DNA from 2 places in the Rahnella sp. CG8 genome. Region 1 is predicted to be linked to the other one. Evidence: predicted binding sites of a transcription regulator. Region 1 holds the regulator's gene; the other holds the start of a gene.

Region 1 (7,751 bases):
GTTATACCGAAGAAAGTGAAGGTGCAGTGATCGAACTGACCTATAACTGGGGCGTCGACAGCTATGACATCGGCACGGCTTACGGTCATATCGCATTGGGCGTTGATAACGTCGCGCAAACCTGTGATGACATCCGTAATGCAGGCGGGAAAGTGACCCGTGAAGCCGGCCCGGTCAAAGGCGGATCTACCATTATCGCGTTTGTAGAAGATCCGGACGGCTATAAAATCGAGCTGATCGAATCCAAACACGCAGGTCAGGGGCTGGGGAATTAATCTTCCCCGAACACTGACAGGGGCGCAATCGCGCCCTTTTTTATTGACCCATTTTTGCCACAACCCTGCAAGTGGCGGCAAAATTTGCCATAATGCGTGCTGAATTCGATGAAGATAAGAAACTAATGGCCGAGAATAGTGACATTAACGCCCTGAGAGGCCGTTTTCGTGGTTTTTATCCCGTGGTTATCGACGTAGAAACCGCCGGATTTAATGCCAAAACCGATGCGCTGCTGGAAATTGCAGCCATCACCCTGAAGATGGATGAGGACGGCTGGCTGCAAAGCGATGAGACCGTGCATTTCCACGTCGAGCCCTTTGAAGGCGCGATACTGGTGCCGGAAGCCCTGGCGTTTAACGGTATCGATCCGACCAATCCGTTACGCGGTGCAGTCAGTGAATATGAAGCCCTGCACGAGATTTTCAAAGTCATCCGTAAAGGGATGAAAGAGCAAAACTGTAACCGCGCGATCATCGTGGCGCACAACGCCAATTTTGATCACAGCTTCCTGATGGCAGCGGCTGAACGTGCCGGACTGAAACGTAATCCGTTCCACCCTTTTGCCACGTTTGATACCGCCGCATTAAGCGGGCTGGTGCTTGGGCAAACGGTGCTGGCAAAAGCCTGTATCAGCGCGGGCATCGTCTTTGACAGCAGCCAGGCACATTCTGCGTTGTATGACACCGAGCGCACAGCCGAGTTGTTCTGCGAGCTGGTCAACCGCTGGAAACGCTTAGGAGGCTGGCCTCTGGCGCTTTCAGACGAAGAAGTCGAAGACGAAACAGCATCGGAAGAAAATCAGCAATAACAACTTTTGCACCGAACTGAAGACAAAAAAAGAGCGACATCATGTCGCTCTTTTTACTTTCCGGCCGAAAAACCGTTAGTCTTCTGTCGTATTACTCTCTTCAGAAGATTTGTATTTCTCAGCGGTTTCTTTGATCAACTGCTGCAGTTCACCGCGCTGGAACATCTCAACCACGATGTCGCAGCCGCCAACCAGTTCACCGTCAACCCACAGTTGCGGGAACGTTGGCCAGTTAGCAAATTTTGGCATCTCAGCACGGATGTCCGGGTTCTGCAGGATATCCACGTAAGCGAAACGCTCGCCACAGGCTGAAAGCGCCTGAACAGCCTGAGCGGAGAAACCGCAGCTTGGCAGTTTTGGCGAACCTTTCATGTACAGCAGAATCGGGTTTTCAGAAACTTGCTTCTGAATTTTTTCAATTGTTGGAGTGGTCATTTCTTGCTTCCTCAAGCCGGTACAGGCTGTCACGATCATTACTCTTCACGCGCAGCATAAAGAGACGGTGCGCAATCACAATACCTTCTATTGTAACGATGGCAGCCATCAGATAAAAACGCCATTTTTTGTGGGGTCTTTCTCAATACTGGCATTTTGTTTAACAATCTTTAATGTGTGCGCTCAGGCTCACATCTTTAAACATTCATTGAGAATAACATTTTTGGCGTTCACCGATAACGCCAGATTTGCAAAATTCCATTCTTTAACTCAAATATTAACACCATGAAAAGTGGTTATTTTTTTGACTAAAAATGGCGGTTATTTCGACATAAAAAAAGCCATTAACTTTTTCTCACAATATGATCTAGAATCGAGTCAATTCGTGCTTTTTTGTCAGGTTCTTTTAGGCAATACTCTGACATCCCTGATGTTTAACCTACCACTCATGGTAACGAAGCTATGCGCTTACTGTTCACGCTTTTTGTGCTGCTCTTTACCCAGCTATTTCTGAATATGGCACATGCATCGCCGCAGACACGTGTTTCTGCCGATCAGCGTAAAAGCCATGTTAATCAGGCTGCACCTGAAGAACGGCGAAAGCGAAAAACGGTGGCCGCGAAAACCAGTAAAAAAACTAAAATCGCGCCAGTGACAGAACAAAAAATTCAGGACAAGAATTCGAAGAAGAAAGTTAAAAGTACCGAACTGGCTAAACGAAAGACCACGACGGAGAAAAGTGTCAAAACGACCCGGGCCGAAAGTAAAAAAGAAAAGACACTGAAGACCACGCGGGCCGAAAGCAAAACAGAGAAACACGCCAAAACCCGTTCACTCGCGAAAAACAGCACGGAAAGGGTCAGTAAAAAAGAAGCGTATGGCCGGCACCGTAAAGGTAAAAAGCCCGAAGAAGACAGCAAACCGATTACGCTAAGTGCAACGCATAAAAAACGCTATCAGCATGCCCAGCAAACGGCGATGACCAAACTGATGCATCAGGTAGGAAAACCATATCGCTGGGGCGGAACCTCGCCGAATACCGGTTTTGATTGCAGCGGCTTAGTCTATTACGCCTACAAAGATTTGATCCGTATTAAAATGCCACGCACAGCGAATGAAATGTATCACCTGCGCGATGCGGCTCCGGTCAAACGCGGCGAACTTGAAAGCGGTGATCTGGTGTTCTTCAGAATCAATAACCGCGGCGCTGCAGACCATGTTGGTGTTTACGTGGGGAACGGCAAGTTTATTCAGTCTCCAAGAACGGGCGAAGACATTAAAATCACCTCTCTCGGCGACGATTACTGGCAAGATCATTATGTGGGTGCACGCCGGGTAATGACGCCGAAAACGATCCGATAATAAACAATTCGTTAAGTCTGAAGTTTCGCTAATCAGCCATTGAATAGCATTTAACGAAGAGTTTCTGCAGGGAAGAGTATCGGCGGTAACGGCCACTGCGTAAAATTGAAAAGGGCGATTCCTGTAACAGGAATCGCCCTTTTTTATAGCGGTTCACTTACTGAATCAGTTCATCACCGCAGTGAAGCTGAAAGCGATAATCATAAGCAAAGCGCATACCGTGGTGATCAACGATAATTTCAGGTTGCTGTCCATCAAACCCCCCTTTCGGATCAAATTGTGGCATTTTTTAAGCCACACTAATTGTGTGCCAGCGCATTTTCGCATAATTAACATTTAAAATCTTGTGCTGAATGACAATGTATCCCTGAGAATTTTACTTCCACTTTCCTGCATTATAAGAGAAAATTGTCGGTTAACACGCCTGTGTGCCGGTTGATTTCACCCGAGAGCATTTCACGCCTCATTCTGAAGAATCCACCCAACGATTTCACTGCCCTTTTAGAAGCCAGCAGTGAGATCCACGCAAGCAAACGATTAACATAATGCTAACGTGCTGAAACACGTGAGTTCAGGAGTCATTGTTTACATGGCAACGATTAAAGATGTCGCAAAGCGCGCTGGCGTTTCCACTACAACCGTGTCGCACGTCATCAATAAAACACGTTTCGTCGCCGAAGAAACCAAAGAAGCGGTTCTCCTTGCAATCAAAGAGTTACATTACTCGCCGAGTGCTGTAGCCCGCAGTCTGAAGGTCAATAACACCAAAACGATCGGTCTGCTTGCCACCTCCAGCGAAGCGCCCTATTTTGCCGAAGTGATTGAAGCCGTAGAAAACAGCTGCTTCTCCAAAGGCTATACGCTGATTTTGTGTAACTCGCATAATAATCTGGAAAAACAACAAGCCTACCTGCAAATGCTGGCGCAAAAACGCGTCGATGGCTTGCTGGTGATGTGCGCGGAATATCCTGATGAGTTGCTCAATATGCTCGAGGAGCACCGTTCGATCCCAATGGTGGTCATGGACTGGGGCGAAGCGCGTAAGAACTTCACCGACAGCATTATTGATAATGCTTTCGAAGGGGGTTACATGGCCGGGCGTTATCTGATTGAACGCGGTCATCGTGATATTGGGGTGATCCCGGGCCAACTGGCACGTAATACCGGCGGTGGCCGCTTCCAGGGTTTTGTGAAAGCACTGACTGAAGCCAATATTCCGCTGCGTGACGAATGGGTGGTTCAGGGCGATTTCGAGCCGGAATCGGGCTATCAGGCGATGCATAAAATTCTGATGCAGAAGCACCGCCCGACTGCCGTATTCTGTGGTGGCGATGTGATGGCAATGGGCGCAATCTGTGCCGCAGACGAACTGGGCCTGCGCGTTCCTCAGGATATTTCCGTGATCGGTTACGACAATGTGCGTAACGCCCGTTACTTCTCCCCCGCGCTGACAACCGTGCATCAGCCGAAAGAACGTCTGGGTGAAATGGCCTTTACCATGTTGCTGGACAGAATTGTCAGTAAGCGTGAAGAGTCTCAGACCATTGAGGTGCATCCGAAACTGGTCGAACGCCGTTCCGTAGCCGATGGTCCGTACCGCGATTACCGCCGTTAACAGATATCGAACGCCTGCAGATGCAGGCGTTTTTTTCTAATCACGCAGCCATTCCTGATTCATGGTTTCTGTATCGCCCATATATTCCAGCAACCAGGCCAGCGAGGGTGACGGATTGCTTTGATCCCACGTCAGGCAACACGGGCTGTCGGGAAACGTATTTTCCAGCGTCAGCACCTGCAACTTTTTCTGTTCTATCCACGGCGTGACGCGATGAACCGGCATCATACCCACGCATAAGCCTTCGGTCAGGCATTCCAGCGCACAGGTCCAGTCTGGCACGACCAGCCGCCGCTGGTTATCAAGCGTCCATGTATCCCGCTTAGGCAATGTCCGGGAGGTGTCTTCCAGACAGAGTGCAGGATAAGGCCGCAACTCATCATCATTCAGCGCGCCGGATAACTGAGCCAGCAGATGTTGCGGGCTGACGACGCAATGCCAGTCCATAAATCCCATGTCACGAAAACTGAAGCCCCCGCCAACCGGTACCGCGCGTGTAGCACCGATCGCCACGTCTGCCCGCCCGTCAACCAGCGCATCCCAGACACCATTAAACACTTCTGAGTGAATAATGAGTTCGGTGTCCGCAAAATGGCGGTAGAAATCGAGCACCAGACGCCGTGTCCGTGCGGGTTTTACAATCCGGTCAACCGCCACACGTAATTCGCCGCGCCAGCCGTTCGCCACCTGCTGACACTGCCGGCGCGTGGCTATCATTTTTTTTGTCAGAATCCGCGCTTCATCGACAAAAACCTTTCCCGCAGGCGTCAGTACCACGTCACGATGGCGACGCTCAAACAACGGCACGGCCAGCCACTGCTCAAGCTGACGGACGGTATAGCTGATAGCAGAAGGCACGCGGTGCAAATCTTGCGCTGCCGCACTAAAACTACCTGTTCTTGCCACGGCATCTACCACTTCAAGGGCGTATTCTGACCACATAATTCAGCCTTCAATATTTTTGATAGCAGAGTGCAAATATTAGCGTTTCACAAGCCTGTTATCAAAGCGTTAAACTCCGCCTCCGGTATGTAATCTGCATCACATCATCTGCAATAAATAAATTAACGAGACGATAATGAAACCCTCCTTTGGATTTATGCTCTATCTTGCGGGACTGAGCATGCTGGGCTTTTTAGCCACTGATATGTATCTGCCTGCGTTCAGCGCCATGCAAACCAGTCTGACGACCAGCCCCGGGATGATCAGCGCAAGTCTGAGCATTTTCCTCGGCGGATTTGCTCTCGGTCAGTTGTTATGGGGGCCGTTGTCAGACAGGATCGGCCGTAAACCGGTATTGCTTCTTGGTCTGACACTGTTTGCGGTCGGTTGTCTGGGCGTTATCTGGGTTGAGAATGTACGCGCCCTTCTGGCCCTGCGCTTCTTACAGGCGATGGGGGTTTGTGCCGCCGCAGTCACCTGGCAGGCAATCGTTGTTGACCGTTTCTCTGCCGATGTGGCGAAAAAAACCTTCGCCAGCATTATGCCGTTAGTAGCTCTTTCTCCGGCACTGGCACCATTACTTGGTGCGTGGGTGCTCAATCATTTTGACTGGGAAGCCATTTTTGCTCTGCTGACCGCAGTCGCCGTCGTCCTGGTGCTGACGACGCTGACTCTGCGTGAGAATAAACCGGCAAAACAAGCGAAGGCTGATAAAACAGGGTTTGCGACGTTACTGAAATCGCCTGTTTACAGCGGGAATGTCATGATTTATGCCGCCTGTTCCGCCGGATTCTTTGCGTGGTTAACGGGTTCACCGTTTATCCTGAGCGACATGGGTTATTCACCCGGTGCCATCGGGCTGAGCTATGTCCCGCAGACTATTGCTTTCCTGCTTGGTGGTTTTGGTTGCCGTGTTGTGATCAGCAAGCTGGACGGTAATAAAATTCTGCCATGGTTACTGGCGGGTTACGGCGTCAGTATGGTGACTTTGTTCTGTGTTGCCATGTTCACGGATGCCGGGCTGATTAGCCTGCTGATCCCTTTCTGTCTGATGGCTTTGGTGAATGGTGCAACCTACCCAATTGTTGTCGCAAATGCATTAATGCCGTTTCCTGCTAATACAGGCAAGGCGGCAGCATTGCAAAATACGCTGCAGCTCGGGTTGTGCTTCCTTGCCAGCTTGCTGGTTTCCGCATTTATTGTGCATCCGCTCATGGCGACAGTCACGATCATGCTGTCTACACTATTGTTGGTAGTTTTGGGTCGCTGGCTCTCTTTGCGGCATGAAATCACGCAAGACAATGGACAGAAATCAGAGCAGGAAACTCAGACAAGGCATGCTAATTAATAGTGATAATACCCTGATGCAACAGTCACTTAACGGGCATTTTCATTCATCACGATTAACTATTGAGAATGCCTGCCAGCGAGCCTATACTCAACAAAACCAAATAAAATAGCACTTTTACAAAACTTTTATCACATACTTAAGCCAGACGCGCGGACAGTGTCACACTTATTTTTTTGTACTTTTTCAAGGATGATTTTCCTGCACGTCTTACGGCGCGCAGGCGTTCTTCTTAATTTCCTCTGTTGGTGTCGAATATCGGGCGAGGCGCTAGTCGTCTGTTCTCATAAAGACCTGCAAAAATAGCCTTTGCTTTTCCCGGCAGGTTAATAAGTCAGAAGAGAAAGTGATGGAGAAGCTATGAGTTCATCGTGTATAGAAGATCAAAGCATTCAGGACAATCAGTGGTACCGGATCGCCAGTGAAATGCTGGCGATGGCAGATATTCAGGTAAACGGTAATCGTCCTTTCGACCTTAAAGTAAAAAACACTGACTTCTTTAAGCGTGTTTTACAGGAAGGTTCTCTGGGCCTCGGTGAAAGTTATATGGACGGTTGGTGGGAATGCGACCGTCTGGATATCTTTTTCCAGCGCGTTATTCGTGCCGGTTTGGAAAGTAAACTCCCCCACCATTTTAAAGATACTTTACGTGTCGCCGCAGCACGCCTGACCAATCTGCAATCCCGCAAACGGGCGTGGATTGTTGGCAAAGAGCATTATGATCTGGGGAATGATTTATTTACTCTGATGCTCGACCCGTACATGCAATATTCCTGCGGCTACTGGAAAGAGGCCACTACGCTTGAAGAAGCACAGGAAGCAAAACTCAAAATGATCTGTGACAAGCTGCAATTAAAACCGGGACAGCGCTTGCTGGATATCGGTTGCGGCTGGGGTGGATTATCAGAGTTTGCGGCAAGAAATTATGGCGTGAGCGTTGTGGGTGTCACGATTTCTGCTGAACA
Region 2 (7,751 bases), on a different contig from region 1:
CCGCCTGCTCGACGCCATCCCGCTGACGTCGCTTTCCGGCGTCGGAGCCAGTCAGGCAGACAAGCTCGCCAAACTCGGCCTTGAAACTATTCAGGATTTACTGCTTCATCTTCCTTTACGCTATGAAGATCGTACCCGCCTTTACACCATCAATGATTTACAGCCCGGCATTTTCGCCACCATAGAAGGCGAAGTGTTGCGTAGTGATATCAGTTTTGGCCGCCGCAGAATGCTGACCTGTCAGATAAGTGACGGCACTGGCATGGCGACGTTGCGCTTCTTCAACTTTAACGCCGCGATGAAAAACAGCCTGGCAACAGGTCGCCGTGTTACCGCTTATGGTGAAATCAAACGCGGCACGATCGGTGCTGAAATCATTCATCCGGAATACCGCATTCAGGGTGAAAACAGCGAAGTCGTTCTGCAGGAATCACTGACGCCGGTTTATCCGACAACGGAAGGTATCCGCCAGGCGACCTTGCGTAAACTGACGGATCAGGCACTTGAACTGCTCGACACCGTACCTGTCGCCGAACTGTTGCCAGAGGAACTGAGTCGTTCGCTGATCCCGCTTCCTCAGGCGCTGCATTTGCTGCACCGCCCGCCGCCAGATATCCAGCTTGCAGACCTTGAAAAAGGTCATCATCCGGCTCAACGCCGCCTGATTATGGAAGAACTTCTGGCACATAATCTCAGTATGCTGGCTGTCCGCGCCGGTACGCAGAGTTATAAAGCTCTGCCGTTGCATCATGACGACCGCCTGAAAAATCAGTTCCTCGCGTCGCTTCCTTTCAGCCCGACCGGTGCGCAAGCACGGGTTGTGGCAGAAATTGAACAGGACCTGGCAAAAAGTTATCCCATGATGCGTCTGGTGCAGGGCGACGTGGGATCAGGTAAAACGCTGGTAGCCGCCCTCGCCGCACTTTGCGCTATTGCTCAGGGCCAACAGGTCGGATTAATGGCGCCGACAGAATTGCTGGCCGAACAGCATGCCAATAATTTCCGTCAGTGGTTTGAGCCACTGGGTATTCAGGTCGGCTGGCTGGCGGGCAAACAAAAGGGTAAAGCCCGGCAGGCACAGCAGGATGCGATCGCCAGCGGACAGGTGTCGATGGTGGTGGGAACGCACGCTATCTTCCAGGAACAGGTTTTGTTCTCGTCACTGTCGCTGGTCATTATCGATGAACAGCACCGTTTCGGTGTGCATCAGCGTCTGGCGTTGTGGGAAAAAGGTCTGCAACAGGGCTTCCATCCACATCAGTTGATCATGACCGCCACGCCGATCCCACGCACACTGGCAATGACGGCTTACGCTGATCTTGATACCTCTGTGATCGACGAACTCCCGCCAGGCCGCACGCCGGTGACTACTGTCGCCATTCCGGACACCCGCCGCAGTGACATTATCAGCCGTGTCAAAAGTGCCTGCGAGCAGGAAAATCGTCAGGCTTATTGGGTGTGTACGCTGATTGAAGAATCGGAAATGCTGGAAGCGCAGGCCGCTGAAGCCACATGGGAAGGCCTGAAGGAGGCACTCCCGGCGCTGAATATTGGACTGGTTCACGGTCGTATGAAAGCCCAGGAAAAGCAGGCCGTTATGCAGGCATTCAAACAGGGTGAAGTGCAGCTTCTGGTGGCAACGACTGTCATTGAAGTCGGCGTTGACGTACCGAATGCCAGCCTGATGATTATCGAAAACCCGGAGCGTTTAGGGCTGGCGCAGTTGCACCAGTTACGTGGGCGCGTTGGACGTGGTGCCGTTGCTTCTCACTGTGTACTGCTCTACAAAACGCCGCTCAGCAAAACAGCGCAGAAACGTTTGCAGGTTTTACGCGACAGCAACGATGGCTTTGTTATCGCACAGCAGGATTTGGAAATCCGCGGGCCGGGTGAACTACTGGGCACGCGCCAGACCGGCAGCGCTGAATTTAAAGTCGCTGATTTATTACGTGATCAGGCGATGATCCCGGATGTACAGCGCATTGCGCGTTATCTGCAGCAACAATTCCCTGATCATGCCAAAGCCCTGATTGAGCGCTGGCTGCCAGAAAGAGTCCGTTACACCAACGCCTGATCTCTCTTTTCGCTCATTCACTTCATCAAATCATTATTAAAAATGATGTTTTGTTTCCAACATATTCTCTTCTCTTTTCCCTATTGTGCCCCCAAAACCACTCTCCGCACTGGTTATTTGATAACCTTCACAGAGTGGGGAAAAGCCGGTAACCGGTTTCACCTCCCGTCACTACACTGATGATAATTAAGGCAACCCTGTCTGATGTCCTCAACATAAGGCCAAATCATCATGAGTATCAGCCAATCCCTCTTCACTTTTATAGAACAGAAAATCAGCCCCTTCGCCGCACGATTATCCTCACAGCGACATGTCATGGCAGTGCGTGATGGCTTCATCTCAGCAATGCCCTTTATGATTGTTGGTTCGTTTTTACTGGTTTTTGTTCACCCGCCATTTTCGCCCGAATCTTCATGGGGCTTCGCCAGAAGCTGGCTGGCGCTCTCGGCAAAATATGAAGTGCAGATCCTGACGCCGTTCAATATGACGATGGGCATTATGTCCATCTACATCTCGGCATCGATTGCCTACAATCTGGCAAGAAGTTACAAGCTAGACCCGTTCATGACCGCAATGCTGGCGCTGATGTCTTTCCTGCTGGTCGCAGCACCGCAGATTGATGAAAAGATGTCGACGACGGCGCTGGGCGGCGTGGGAATCTTTACGGCTATTCTGGTGGCGATTTATGTCACCGAACTGACGCGGTTATTGAAAAAATACAATATCGGTATCCGTTTACCCGAACAGGTACCTTCAAACATTAAGCATTCGTTTGATTTACTGATCCCGATTGTGGCCGTGGTGATTACACTTTTCCCGCTGAGCTTACTGGTCCAGTCAGGGTTTGATATGTTGCTGCCACAGGCGATTATGGCGCTGTTCGAACCCCTGATTTCTGCCGCAGACTCACTGCCTGCTGTACTTCTCGCCGTGCTGATTTGCCACCTGTTGTGGTTCGCCGGCATTCATGGCTCGGCCATTGTATCTGGCATGTTGCAGGCTTTTTGGTTAACCAATCTCGGCCTGAATCAGACAGATCTCGCTGCCGGTTTACCCATGACGCACATCATGACCGAGGCATTCTGGAATTTCCTGATCGTGATTGGCGGGTCCGGCGCGACAATGGGACTGGTCCTGCTGTTTTGTCGCAGTAAGTCAGCGCATCTGCGCACCATGGGGAAACTCAGTCTGGTGCCAAGCTGTTTCAATATCAATGAGCCGGTGATTTTTGGCACACCTATCGTCATGAATCCGGTATTTTTCATCCCCTTCCTGCTGGCACCGATGGTCAATGCCGTTATCGCCTATCTGGCCGTATCGACGGATCTGCTCCCGCATATGATTTCACTGGTCCCCTGGACATCACCGGCACCGATCGGGGCGGCCTGGGCGATGGGCTGGGATTTCAAAGTGTCGGTTCTGGTTATCCTGCTGATGGCACTGTCGATGGTAATTTATTATCCATTCTTCAAAGTCTACGAGAAGCAGTTACTGACGCAGGAAAAAGCCGCTGAGGCCGAACAGGTGTTCACTGAGAAGGCGGACGCGGCACAATAAACCCGACGGGAAGGAATAGTCAGGCACAGAAGCGATGTTTCTGTGCCTGTTTTTTTAGCTGATAGCCGGGAATACAGGCAGCATCAGGTAGAGTTTAATCACAATCGCATTGGCGATATCGATGAAGAATGCGCCCACCATCGGCACCACCAGAAACGCCAGATGCGAAGGGCCAAACTGGTTGGTGATCGCCTGCATATTGGCAATGGCCGTCGGGGTGGCACCCAGCCCGAAACCACAGTGTCCTGCCGCCAACACCGCCGCATCGTAGTTTTTCCCCATCACGCGATAAGTCACGAAAATCGCATAAAGTGCCATTGCGAGGGCTTGAACGATAAGAATTGCCATCATCGGCAAGGCGAGTGCCGCCATCTCCCACAACTTAAGGCTCATCAATGCCATGGCAAGGAACAGTGACAAACTGACGTTACCCAGCACGGATACCGCACGGTCGAAGACACGATAAAAACCGAGCCATGCCAGCATATTACTCAGGATCACACCAACGAAGAGCACGCAGACAAAGGTTGGGATTTCAAATGCCGAGCCTTGCAACAGACTGGCGGCATATGTCCCTGCCATCAGGCAAATCGCGATCAGGGCAATGGTTTCAACCATCACCAGTGGCGTGATCATCCTGCCAATCGACGGTTTCTCAAATGCGCTCGGATCGACCATATCCTCGGGGTTTCCGTTGGGGGTGGAAGAATGGCTGACCAGATAGCGCGCTACCGGCCCCCCAATAATACCGCCGAGCACCAGACCAAAAGTTGCGCAAGCCATCGCGACTTCCGTCGCATTTTCAAAGCCATAACGCTCGATAAACAGCTTGCTCCATGCCGCGCCGGTGCCGTGGCCACCTGAAAGGGTAATCGACCCCGCCAGCAACCCCATCAGCGGATCCAGCCCGAGCATTTTCGCCATTCCGATACCGATGGCATTTTGCAAAAGCAGTAAGCCCACGACGACAAACACCAGCAGAAACAGCGAGTTACCGCCTGCCCGCAGACTTGCCAGATTGGCGTTAAGACCGATCGTGGCAAAAAATGCCAGCATCAGTGGCTCTTTTAAAGACATGTCGAAACCGACTTCCCAGCCGAATATCTGGTTGGCGATCAGTAACAATAAAGCGACCAGCAAACCACCGGCAACGGGTTCAGGAATGGTGTATTTTTTGAGGAATTTGACCGACTGGACGCATTTCCGTCCTAAAAGGAGTACCAACGTGGCGGCAACCAGGGTGCCGTAGGTATCGAGTTGAATCATTGACGAACTCCATTTTAAAATAAATCCAATAAAATTATCGAGTTATAAAAACTTCACTGACATGTTTTTTCCCAGAAGCTGAATTAGAAGTCATTCAAGCTGCGTCAGGCAAGAAAAACAGGCCATAAATCCCGTCCAATCCAAAACCAGTCGAGGAATATTGCCATTAGCAAACGATTGCTTTTGTCGTTAATTTCAATAAAAATGCCCGCTTTGCCGCTTATTGGAATGCCACAGCATGAGTTCGCAAACCGCAGAACAAGAAACACAGCAACCCGATCTTTCCCGCCAGCAAAAAAGTGAACTGATTTACCGGCTCGAGGACCGCCCGCCATTACCTCAAACGTTATTCGCCGCCTGTCAGCATTTGCTGGCGATGTTTGTTGCGGTAATCACACCAGCACTACTGATTTGCCAGGCGCTGGGTTTGCCTGCGCAGGACACGCAGCACATCATCAGCATGTCGCTGTTCGCCTCCGGCCTGGCTTCTATTTTGCAGATTAAAACCTGGGGACCGGTCGGCTCGGGTTTACTGTCGATTCAGGGCACCAGCTTTAACTTTGTTGCGCCGCTGATCATGGGCGGAATGGCGCTGAAAAATGGCGGTGCGGATGTGTCGACCATGATGGCGGCGCTGTTCGGCACCCTGATGCTGGCTTCCTGCACTGAAATCATTCTTTCCCGTTTCCTGCATCTCGCACGTCGCATCATTACGCCGCTGGTTTCCGGCATCGTGGTGATGATTATCGGGCTGTCGCTGATTCAGGTCGGTCTGACGTCTATCGGCGGCGGTTATGCGGCCATGAGCGATCACACATTCGGGGCACCGAAAAATCTGCTGCTGGCTGCCGTCGTGCTGGTAGTGATTGTTCTGCTGAACCGTCAACGTAACCCTTACCTGCGTGTCGCCTCTCTGGTTATCGCCATGGCGGTGGGTTATCTGGTGGCCTGGATGACGGGCATGTTGCCAACCGTTGCGCCAGCCGCGCAAAGCAACTGGATAACATTACCAACGCCGCTGTATTACGGACTGGGTTTTGACTGGAATTTGCTGATCCCGCTGATGCTGATTTTCATGGTGACATCGCTGGAAACCATCGGTGATATTACCGCAACCTCGGACGTTTCTGAGCAACCGGTCAGCGGCCCGCTGTACATGAAGCGCATCAAAGGCGGCGTTCTGGCCAATGGCCTGAACTCGATGCTTTCTGCTGTATTTAACACCTTCCCGAATTCCTGCTTCGGGCAGAACAACGGCGTCATTCAACTGACCGGCGTTGCCAGCCGCTATGTCGGTTTTGTGGTCGCGCTGATGCTGATCATCCTCGGGCTGTTCCCGGCTGTTGCGGGATTTGTGCAGCATATTCCTGAACCGGTACTGGGCGGCGCGACCATCGTGATGTTCGGTACCATTGCCGCTTCGGGTGTGCGCATTGTTTCCCGCGAGCGTCTGAATCGCCGCGCGATTATGATCATGGCGCTTTCTCTCGCCGTCGGTATGGGTGTTTCTCAGCAGCCGCTGATCCTGCAATTCGCACCGGACTGGCTGAAAACCCTTCTCTCTTCTGGCATTGCAGCGGGCGGCATTACTGCGATTGTTCTGAATCTGGTTTTCCCTCACGAGAAGTAAACGCAGGATGTAATCCGCGTGCAACAGCGGCAGAGGGTCTGGAACCTCTGCCGCTTTTTATTACCTCCATTTGGCTAACCTGTTGAGAAAATTCGCTGTTTGCGGCATAAACAAAGAATCTTTTTCCATTTTCCCGTTACAGGGCTCCAGACGATGAGATTTATCGGTAAAATTTTGCTGACGTTCGCCTTACTTCTGGTGCTGGCGATCGTGCTGGTGTACGTCCTATTACAAACCCGCTGGGCTGCTGGCTGGGTCAGCCGCTGGGTCAGCAATAACAGCGAGTACCGTCTCTCCGTGGAGAAACTCGACCATAACTGGTCGTCGCCGGGTCGGGTGACGTTAACCAATGTCATCTTCGGGCAGAAGAATCAGCCGGAAGTGCTGAATGCCGGTGAAGTTGATCTGGATTTAAGCTGGCGTCAGATCACCGAACCACGCTTTTTCGATCGCGTCGTGCTGGTCAGCGGACGCCTCAATGTCAGTCCTTCGTCAATGAATTTGCCATTGCAGGCCAATACCCTGCAACTGAGTAAAATGGCGCTCACCGGCAATACCGCTGGCTTAGACATTCAGGGTCAGCAGATTAACGCCGGTATTTCGCCGTGGCAGCCAAAACCCAATCAGCTTTTAGGCGATAAAGCTGACTTCCAGCTGAGCGCCGCCAGCCTGACGGTCAACGGACTGCCGGCCGAAAATGTGCTGATTCAGGGCAACATCAATAATAAGAATCTGACGCTGAGTAATTTTGGCGGCGATCTGGCTCGCGGTCAGTTAACGGGTAAAGCGACGCAGGCCGCCGATGGCAGCTGGAACATAGAAAACCTGCGACTGAGCAATGTGCGTCTGCAAACCTCGAAACCGCTTTCTGCTTTCTTCGACGACTTCCAGACCCTGCCAAAAGTGACTATTCAGCGACTTGATCTGATCGACGCGCGTTTGCAGGGAACAGACTGGGCATTCAGCGACGTTGATTTGTCCGTGCAGGATCTGACGCTCGAAAAAGGCGACTGGCAAAGTGATGACGGCGAAATCACCCTGAATGCGACGGATATGATTGATGGAAACCTGCATATTCAGGATCCGATCATCAGCCTCGACCTTTCGCCGCAGGGCATTGCGATCAAACAAGCTACGGCGCGCTGGGAGCGCAGTTTATTGCGCACGACCGGCAACTGGCTGCGCGCCAACAAACGCCTTCAGCTTGATGAAGTGTCTGTTGCG

What was found. Region 1 encodes PurR, which represses purine synthesis genes. Its sites were predicted from a motif close to CANGCAAACGTTTGCNTG; they were not measured.
Region 2: a site for PurR is predicted at 5,064-5,081, ahead of HGO41_RS17820 (nucleobase:cation symporter-2 family protein). Genes of this name have one in related genera too.

The regions. Positions count from the first base shown of each region.
Region 1 is NZ_JABAED010000023.1:63,922-71,672, reverse strand. It holds gene gloA (lactoylglutathione lyase) at 1-275, shown strand, start outside; gene rnt (ribonuclease T) at 368-1,084, shown strand; gene HGO41_RS19445 (Grx4 family monothiol glutaredoxin) at 1,160-1,519, opposite strand; gene HGO41_RS19440 (C40 family peptidase) at 1,982-2,881, shown strand; gene cydH (cytochrome bd-I oxidase subunit CydH) at 3,047-3,136, opposite strand; gene purR (HTH-type transcriptional repressor PurR) at 3,471-4,496, shown strand; gene punR (DNA-binding transcriptional activator PunR) at 4,533-5,438, opposite strand; gene punC (purine nucleoside transporter PunC) at 5,575-6,786, shown strand; gene cfa (cyclopropane fatty acyl phospholipid synthase) at 7,147-7,751, shown strand, end outside.
Region 2 is NZ_JABAED010000019.1:92,445-100,195, forward strand. It holds gene recG (ATP-dependent DNA helicase RecG) at 1-2,074, shown strand, start outside; gene HGO41_RS17810 (PTS cellobiose transporter subunit IIC) at 2,306-3,631, shown strand; gene gltS (sodium/glutamate symporter) at 3,686-4,897, opposite strand; gene HGO41_RS17820 (nucleobase:cation symporter-2 family protein) at 5,136-6,527, shown strand; gene HGO41_RS17825 (AsmA family protein) at 6,681-7,751, shown strand, end outside.